One region of the Streptomyces sp. NPDC004610 genome, then DNA from elsewhere that is predicted to be linked to it. Evidence: riboswitches for the same ligand, from Rfam matches in the RefSeq annotation. Region 1 holds a riboswitch; each other region holds the start of a gene.

Region 1 (2,173 bases):
TTCAAGGTGACCGGCGAGCACTCCCGGGCGGCCTCCACCTTCGAGGTCGTCGTCCCGCCCGGCTTCGATGTGGGCGCCCACACCCATACGCACAGCGAGGAGTTGTTCTACGTCATCGAGGGCGAGTTGGAGGTGCTGGCCTTCGAGCCGCTGGTGAGGACCCCGGACCACTGGCGGGAGTGGGAGTCCGCCGCCGGGGAGCGGGCGGTGCGGGCGGGCCCCGGCACCCTGCTGTTCGTCCCGCCCGGATGCCCGCACGCCTTCGCCAACACCGGCCCCGAACCGGCCCGGGTGCTCTTCCAGGCCGCCCCGCCCCCGGCGCACGAGCGGTACTTCGAGGAACTGCTCGACATCCTCGCCGCCCAAGGAGAGATCGATCACTCCGCCATCGCCGCCCTGCGGCTGCGCTACGACGTCCAGCAGCTCACCCCGCTGCGCTACGACCCGCCCGCCACCCCGGCGGACCGGCCCTAGGGGGTGCCTCCCGCTCCCGTGCCGTGCCCGCTCCCCCGGGCGCGGCACGGGTGAGACGTCATGTACGGGCGGTGTCCGAGCGGCTAGGGTGACCGACGCAGCTGGTTCGCCCCGTCCGCCAGGCGGGAGCGTCGCAAGAGGGAACCCGGTGGGAATCCGGGACTGCCCCGCAGCGGTGAGTGGGAACGACCGCCGTCATACGCACTGGGTCCGGGAGAACGGGCCTGGGAAGCGACGGCCAGTAGGGGTCCTGATCTCGTCAGGACGCGCCCGCGAGTCCGAAGACCTGCCAGCCGCCCATGCGCGAACCACTCGTGCGCGGACATTCCGGTGACCTTCGCGGGCGGGTCGGCGTACAGAGTCAGGCGGACGACCGTGCCCCGCAGCGCACGGGCCGGGCCGCCCGGTTCCGTCACCCTTCGCGCCCCCGTCCCGTCGCCGGGATCTCAGGGATTCATCTCGCGAAGGAGATCTCCGTGACCACCAAGCCCGCAGCCGCGGCAGCACGGGCCACCGTGTACGGCTACCCCCGCCAGGGTCAGCACCGGGAACTGAAGAAGGCCGTCGAGGGCTACTGGAAGGGCCGCGTCAGCGCCGACGCCCTGAGGGCCGCCTCCGCCGAACTCCGCCGGAGCAACTGGCGCCGGCTCGCCGACGCCGGGGTCCACGAGGTCCCCACCGGCGACTTCTCCCACTACGACCACGTCCTCGACACCACCGTCATGGTCGGCGCGATCCCCGCCCGCCACCGGGCCGCCGTCGCGGCGGACCCCCTGGACGGCTACTTCGCGATGGCGCGCGGCACGCAGGACGTGGCGCCGCTGGAGATGACGAAGTGGTTCGACACCAACTACCACTACCTGGTCCCCGAGCTGGGCCCGGACACGGTCTTCTCCGCCGACCCCGGCAAGCAGGTGGGCGAGCTGAAGGAGGCCCTCGCCCTGGGCCTCACCGCCCGCCCGGTGCTGGTCGGCCCGGTCACCTACCTCCTCCTCGCCAAGCCCGCGCCCGGTGTGGCCGCCGATTTCGACCCCCTGACCCTGCTGGACCGGCTCCTGCCGGTGTACGCCGAGATCCTCGCCGATCTGCGGGCCGCCGGCGCCGACTGGGTGCAGCTGGACGAACCCGCCCTGGTCCAGGACCGCACCCCGGCCGACCTCAACGCCGCCGCCCGCGCCTACCGCGACCTCGGCGCCCTCACCGACCGCCCGAAGCTCCTCGTCGCCTCCTACTTCGACCGCCTCGGCGACGCCCTGCCCGTCCTGGCCAAGGCCCCCGTCGAGGGCCTGGCGCTGGACTTCACGGAGTCCGCCGCCGCCAATCTGGACGCCCTCGCGGCGGTCGGCGGACTGCCCGGCAAGCGCCTGGTCGCCGGGGTCGTCAACGGCCGCAACATCTGGGTCAACGACCTCACCCGCTCCCTCGCCACCCTGGGCACCCTGCTCGGTCTCGCCGACCGGGTGGACGTGGCCGCCTCCTGCTCCCTCCTCCACGTCCCCCTGGACGCCTCCGCCGAGCGGGACATCGCACCGCAGGTCAGGCGCTGGCTGGCGTTCGCCCGGCAGAAGAGCGCGGAGATCGTCACCCTGGCCAGGGGCCTCGCCGAGGGCACCGACGCCATCGCCGCCCAACTCGCCGCCAACCGCGCCGACCTGGCCTCCCGGACCAACTCCCCCCTCACCCACGACCCGGCGGTACG
Region 2 (2,173 bases), on a different contig from region 1:
GCGACTCCAGGCTCCGCGTCCTCGGGTTCCGCGCCCCCGGCTTCGGCGACTCCAGGCTCCGCGCCCCCGGGTTCCGCGACCCGCGCTCCGCCAACCCCGGGTTCTGCGACCCCCGGTTCCCCAGCCCCGCCTTCGCCAACCCCAGCTTCGCCAACCCGGCCTTCGCCAACCCCCCGCCCCCGCCGGCAGGCCCCCGCCCCCACGTCCGCCAAGTCGCCCCCGCCACGCTCACCCCCAGCGCCAGCCACTGCACCCGCCGCGACACCCGTACCGCCCGCTCGACATCCGCGACCGTCACCGCCCGCCCCGTCCCGTTCAGCACCGGGCGCCGCTCGACCCGGCCCGCGTACGACAGGGTCCCGCCGAGTCGCACACCGAGCGCGCCCGCGAACGCCGCCTCCACGACCCCGGCGTTGGGGCTCGGATGCCGGTCGGCGTCCTCGCGCCAGGCCCGCCAGGCCCCTCGCGGATCACCTCCGGCGACGACGGTCAGCGCGGCCGTCAGCCGTGCCCCCGGCCAGCCCGCCACATCGTCGAGCCGCGCGGACGCCCATCCGAAGCGCCGGTACCGCCGCGACCGGTGACCCACCATCGCGTCCAGAGTGTTCACCGCCCGGAATCCCAGCAGCCCCGGCACCCCCGCCACGGCCCCCCACACCAGCGCCCCCACCACCGCGTCGGAGGTGTTCTCGGCCACGGACTCCACGACGGCCCGCGCGATCCCGTCGGCGTCCAGCGCCTGCGGGTCCCGCCCGCACAGATGCGGCAACCGCGCCCGCGCCCCGGCCACGTCCCCGCGCTCCAGCGCGCGCCCGATCGCCCGAGCCTCCCGCCCCAGCGAGGTCCCGCCGACCACGGCCCAGGTGGCGGCGCCGGTCAGCAGGACGGAGGCGGCGGCGGAGGACCGTACCGCGCGGGTCGCCGCCAGGCCCAGGGCGGTGGCGCCGCCCACGCACACGGCGGTGTGCAGCGCGCCCCACCCCCGGTGGTCGCGCCACAGCAGTCGTTCCACGGCGCCCGCCGCCCGTCCGAACACGGCGACCGGATGCCCGCGGCGGGGATCGCCGAGGAGCAGGTCACCGAGGAGTCCGGCGGCGGCGCCGTACGCGAAGTCGCGTTCGGCGGACATCGGCTCAGCCGGCCGCGGAGGCGGAAGTCAGGGGGAGCGGGGTCCCGGTTCCGGGTCCGGATCCGTGTCCAGGTCCGGTGGCGAGCCTCGATCGGCAGCCGAGCATGGCGACATGTCCTCACTCAGGGTGTCCGCGCCCTGGTTCGACGAAGCGGCGGTGAGAGTTCCTGGCTCCCGGGGGGTTCTACCCCGGTGACAGTGGCGGGACCGCGCCGGATTCGCACCGGCTTCCTCTCGTGTCGCCGTAGTTGGCCCCGGCAGTCCACCACGGGGCCGGAGAAACCGTCAACCTGCCGCTGACCTGCGACAGGAGAGTGTGCTCAGCTCCACACAGCGACCGTCGCGCACACCACGAGGGCGGGTACGGAACCCAGGTCCCTGGGTCCGGTACCCGCCCTCGTGGGGGGTGTGCGGGACGAACGCGCGCCCGCGGGCACGCCGTTGCGCGCGGGCCGACCGCTGCACGCGGGTCGGTCGACGATCGGACGGGCCCGCCACCGCGCAGGCGCACCCGCGCCGAACGGACCGCCCCGGCCCGGACCGCCCCGTCCCGGCGCGGGTGTCAGGCGACGATCAGATAGATCCCGTACGCCACGGCCCCCAGGCACGCCGCGAAGCAGGCGTACGCGCCGGTGACCGCGAGCGTCGCGCCCCCGCCGCTGTCGGCCGCGCGCTCATGGCGTGCCAGCCCGCTGATGCCGAGGGTGAACAGGCCGACGAGGGCCACGGTGACCACGAGGCTGACTCCGAAGACGGAGCCGAGGGCCGCCCAGTCGATTTCCATGCTGCTGTGTCCTTGAGTGTCGTGGAGGGGGGAGGGGGAGGGCGACGGACGGCGCCGCTCAGACGGTGGCCTTGGGCGCGGCCGGATCGGGACCGGTACCAGAGGCGGAGCCGGCGGCGGGCGTGCCGCCCTGCTGGGCCGGGATGGCGCCCGCGGCCTCCTCCGCGGCCACGGTCGGCGGCGGCGTCACGGCGGCGACGGCGGCGGTGACCACACCGGGCGCCTCATCGGGACCGCCCCCACCGGCGCCCGCGGCGGAG
Region 3 (2,173 bases), on a different contig from region 1:
CCCGGAGACCTCTGCGTCTTCACACGGTACGAGTTCCTCGGCGACGGTCAGCCGGTCCAGCTCTCCGAGTCGTGGGAGCCCATGGCGATCACGGACGGCACTCCGGTCGTACTCCCCGAGATGGGTCCGCTCGCGGGCATGGGGGTGGTCGAGCGCATGCGGTCCCTCGGTGTCGTCATCGACACCGCCGTCGAGATCCCGCGCCCCGGCCGCGCCACCCAGGAACAGGCCAACCTGCTCGGCATCAACCTCGGCGACCTGCTGCTCACGATCGAGCGCACCTACTACGACACGGACGGACGCCCCATCGAGACGGCGGACATCGCCGTGCCGAACGTGCGCTGGGAAGTCGCGTACGAGTTCGGGGTCGACCGGTCCTGACGAGGAGACGGCGCCCACGGGCCCAACCAGCCACCCTCTGAACGCCGAGCACCCCCACCCCCCTAAGGGGCGCTGGGGGTGCCCCCTCTGGGGGTGGGGGTGCCCCCTCTGGGGGAGAACTGCGCGACCAGCCCACCACGACCCGCACCCGGCATCCCACCCCCACGCACCGGCGTTCCCGACCGAGCCGCCGACACCGTGATCTTCATCGCACCCGGCGGGACGCCCGCCGCCGCGAGCGACGAGGCCGAGATCCGCATCCTCGCCGTCGCGCCCAAAGCCCGGCGTCACGGCATCGGTGAGGCCCTCGTCCGGGCCTGCATCGCTCGCCCCGGCGCGGAGCGCATCGTGCTGTCCACGCAGAGCGGGATGCACGCCGCCCACCGCCTCTACGAACGGCTCGGTTTCGTCCGTACCCCGCACCGGGACTGGAATCCCGTGCCGCACCTGGACGACCTCACTCTTCTCACCTACGAGTTGACACTGTGAAACCGGCGCGACACAACATCTGGGGGTGACACGGCGACCGGGCACTACATGTATGCTCATGCTCGCTGTCGCCGCAGGGGAATCCGGTGCGAATCCGGAACTGTCCCGCAACGGTGTACATGTGCGTATTCGCGGTGCCATCCAGCCCCGTGTCAGCACGCCATGGCCAGTCCGAGGACCTGCCGACAGTGCGCCCGGCCACCCGGCCCGGGTGCCATGACGTCCGGGCCTCGTGGAATGGGCCGGTGGACGCGACGCGTACCCGCGCTCGTGCGTCACCGCCCCCTGCCCTCCCCGAGGCCCCGTGCCGAGCGAGGGAGAGCCCCACGTGACGATCGCGCCAGCAGACCCGGCTTCAGCAGTCACCCCCGCGGCTACCGCCACGGAGCCCGACGGTCCCGGAACCGCCCTCCTGCGGACGCTGACGACGCTGACCGCCGACCTCCCCGACGCCGACCCCGGCCGGGTGGCCGCCGCCGCGCTGCGGGGCCGTTCCGCCCGCGCGGACGAGGCGGAGTTGCGGGAGCTGGCGACCGAGGCCGCTGCCGGGCTGATCTCCGAGGACCCCGCCTACTCCCGGCTGGCCGCCCGGCTGCTGACCCTCACCATCGCCGCCGAGGCCGCCTCGCAGGGTGTCACCACCTTCACCGGGTCGGTGGCGACCGGTCACCGCGAGGGCCTGATCGCCGACCGCACCCACGATTTCGTACAGACGTACGCGGAGCGGCTCGACGGCCTCATCGATCCGACCGCCGACGACCTCTTCGGCTACTTCGGGCTGCGCACCCTGCACAGCCGCTACCTGCTGCGCCACCCCATCACCCGCAAGGTGATCGAGACCCCCCAGCACTTCCTGCTGCGGGTGGCGGCCGGGCTGGCGGAGGACGGGACCGTCCGCGCGCTGGACGAGGTGGCGGCCCTCTACCGGCTGATGAGCCGGCTGGACTACCTCCCCTCCTCCCCCACCCTCTTCAACTCCGGCACCCGCCACCCCCAGATGTCCTCCTGCTACCTCCTCGACTCCCCCAAGGACGAGCTGGACTCCATCTACGACCGCTACCACCAGGTCGCCCGGCTCTCCAAGCACGCCGGCGGCATCGGGCTGTCGTACTCCCGGATCCGGTCACGCGGTTCGCTGATCCGGGGCACCAACGGGCACTCCAACGGGATCGTGCCGTTCCTGAAGACGCTGGACGCCTCGGTGGCCGCCGTGAACCAGGGCGGGCGGCGCAAGGGCGCGGCGGCGGTGTACCTGGAGACCTGGCACTCCGACATCGAGGAGTTCCTGGAGCTGCGCGACAAC
Region 4 (2,173 bases), on a different contig from region 1:
CGCAGAACCCCAGCGGCACCCGGTAGGCCCGCCACAGCCGGCGCCCCGGCACCCCGGCCGGGCCCAGCAGCACCACCAGCGCGGTGAGCAGCACCAGCACGGCACCGGGCCACGGCGGCAGCGAGATCGCCAGCGCGGTCAGCCCGAAACCGAGCACGGCCTTGTCGACGGGATGACGGCGGCGCCAGCGACTGCCGTGCGCCGCCGCGTCGATCGGCAGCACCCGCCCTCAGCCCCGCGCGGCGGGATCACCCGAAGGGGCGGCCGGCGTCGGCGCCGCCGCCCGCTCCTCCCCCTGCCGCCGTCCGCGCCGCAGCCCGAAGTAGTACGCGAGCACCCCCGCGCCGATCGCGGCCTGCACCGCGAACAGCGCCGACTCGATCTCCCCGGACGGCGGTTCGTACAGCGGCGAGAACCAGGGCTCGTAGTCCGGCTCGATCTCGGTGATCGCCGTCTCGGCCTCGGCGTCCGCCCCGGCGAACGGCTCCTCCTTGTGGTCGCCGAGCCCGAGCGCCAGCGGCAGCACGGCGAGCGCGGCCACCGCGAGCAGCAACAGCAGATTGATCCTCGTGTTCCGCTTCACCGCGCCACCGCCTGTGCCTTGGAGGTACGGGCGACCAGCACACCCAGCCGGGTCAGCTCACCGCTGCTGGACTGCACCAGCAGCCGCATCACCAGCACCGTGAGCAGTCCCTCGCTCACCGCGAGGGGGATCTGGGTGACGGCGAAGATGGACCCGAACGTGCCGAGCGCGCCCAGGAATCCGCTGCCCGGGTCGGGGAAGGCCAGCGCGAGCTGCACGCTGGTCACGCAGTAGGTGGACAGATCGGCGACGAACGCGCCGCAGAACACCGCGGCCATCAGCGGTGCCCCGGAGCGGCGGAGCAGCCGGTAGACGGCGTATCCGGCCCAGGGTCCGACGATCGCCATGGAGAAGACGTTGGCGCCCAGCGTGGTGAGCCCGCCATGGGCCAGCAGCAGCGCCTGGAACAGCAGGGTGATGGTGCCCAGCACCGCCATGACCGGCGGCCGGAACAGGATGGCGCCGAGACCGGTGCCGGTCGGATGGGAGCAGCTCCCGGTGACCGACGGCAGTTTCAGCGCGGACAGGACGAAGGTGAAGGCCCCGGACGCCCCGAGCAGCAGGGTGCTCTCGGGATGCTCCTTGACCTCACGGGTGAGTGATCTCACTCCGTGGATGACGAACGGCGCCGACGCGACACTCCAGGCGATCGCGTGCGCCGGGGGCAGAAAACCCTCGGCTATGTGCATGGCTCAGCAGACCCTCTCCAGCACCTCGTGGATGGACGACGCGCCTTGGCCGGTCTCCTGGCTGACGGGTACCACCGCCCGTGCTCCGCCTTCCCGGGTCCCGAGGGACCCAGTGGCTGCCCGTGAGGGCCGGAGCAGGACTTCCCGATCACAGTGGCGAGGGCCGCACCGGTTCCGCACCGGATTTCCCGTTCACCAAGGCGAGGTGACAGTAGTGCGCGGACCCGACCATGACAAGCGGGTCCGGAACGGGTCGTGAGCGGGCCCGGAGCGAGGGTTTGGGGGCCCGGAACGCGGGGTTCGCGGGTCAGCCCACCTGGCCGCCCCCCGTCGCCGCCGAAGGACTGGGTGCCGGGTTCGCGGTGTTGATCCCGAGATCGGGGCGCGGTGTGAGAACCACCACGGGCGCCCCGGGCTGCGGGGGCGGCGGGGTCAGCTGGTCCTTGGGCAGCTTGGGCGGGACGGTCTGCTGGAAGTTGACCTGGTCGTGGTTGACCAGCCCGGTCTTCTCCAGCACGGTGATGTGGTCCAGGACGGTGTCGTTGGCGAGGTCGGCGAGCTGGCGGACCAGGGTGTTGCGGGTGTTGGCCCGGGTCTTGGCGACGACGGGGAAGATCTGGCCATGGGTGACCCGCATGATCTGCACGGCCGTGGAGTCGAAGGACCTGCCCTGCTCGGCGGCGACTGTCGCCACGAACTGCTGCTGCTGCGGGCTCGCCTGGTTGGGCAGGGTGATGTTCAGCTCGGGGGCGATCCGGCGGCACAGCTCGTCCAGCCCCGCGTGCCCCACGATCAGATGCTTGCCCGCCTCCTTCATCTCCGCCGTCGTCCCCCGCTCCATGGCCAGTTCGCCCAGCGGGTACTCCCACAGCCCGGCCGCCCTGACCTTCACCACGAAGTC

What was found. Region 1 has a riboswitch for cobalamin ahead of metE (5-methyltetrahydropteroyltriglutamate--homocysteine S-methyltransferase). Riboswitches for the same ligand answer to the same signal wherever they lie in the genome.
Region 2: another riboswitch for cobalamin. It lies ahead of ABZX40_RS13945 (cobalamin biosynthesis protein); the one in region 1 lies ahead of metE (5-methyltetrahydropteroyltriglutamate--homocysteine S-methyltransferase).
Region 3: another riboswitch for cobalamin. It lies ahead of ABZX40_RS02345 (ribonucleoside-diphosphate reductase subunit alpha); the one in region 1 lies ahead of metE (5-methyltetrahydropteroyltriglutamate--homocysteine S-methyltransferase).
Region 4: another riboswitch for cobalamin. It lies ahead of ABZX40_RS22630 (energy-coupling factor ABC transporter permease); the one in region 1 lies ahead of metE (5-methyltetrahydropteroyltriglutamate--homocysteine S-methyltransferase).

Annotation. Positions count from the first base shown of each region.
Region 1 is NZ_JBEXLA010000015.1:187,309-189,481, reverse strand. Features, by position in the region: gene ABZX40_RS19170 (cupin domain-containing protein) at 1-474, shown strand, start outside; cobalamin riboswitch at 560-783, shown strand; gene metE (5-methyltetrahydropteroyltriglutamate--homocysteine S-methyltransferase) at 951-2,173, shown strand, end outside.
Region 2 is NZ_JBEXLA010000010.1:185,243-187,415, forward strand. Features, by position in the region: partial or broken gene ABZX40_RS13945 (cobalamin biosynthesis protein) at 221-1,129, opposite strand; cobalamin riboswitch at 1,271-1,411, opposite strand; gene ABZX40_RS13950 (hypothetical protein) at 1,692-1,913, opposite strand; gene ABZX40_RS13955 (inorganic phosphate transporter) at 1,972-2,173, opposite strand, start outside.
Region 3 is NZ_JBEXLA010000002.1:49,334-51,506, reverse strand. Features, by position in the region: gene ABZX40_RS02355 (GntR family transcriptional regulator) at 1-381, shown strand, start outside; partial or broken gene ABZX40_RS02350 (GNAT family N-acetyltransferase) at 625-870, shown strand; cobalamin riboswitch at 916-1,072, shown strand; gene ABZX40_RS02345 (ribonucleoside-diphosphate reductase subunit alpha) at 1,199-2,173, shown strand, end outside.
Region 4 is NZ_JBEXLA010000020.1:95,342-97,514, reverse strand. Features, by position in the region: gene cbiQ (cobalt ECF transporter T component CbiQ) at 1-223, opposite strand, end outside; gene ABZX40_RS22635 (energy-coupling factor ABC transporter substrate-binding protein) at 230-583, opposite strand; gene ABZX40_RS22630 (energy-coupling factor ABC transporter permease) at 580-1,272, opposite strand; cobalamin riboswitch at 1,302-1,487, opposite strand; gene ABZX40_RS22625 (DUF4142 domain-containing protein) at 1,580-2,173, opposite strand, start outside.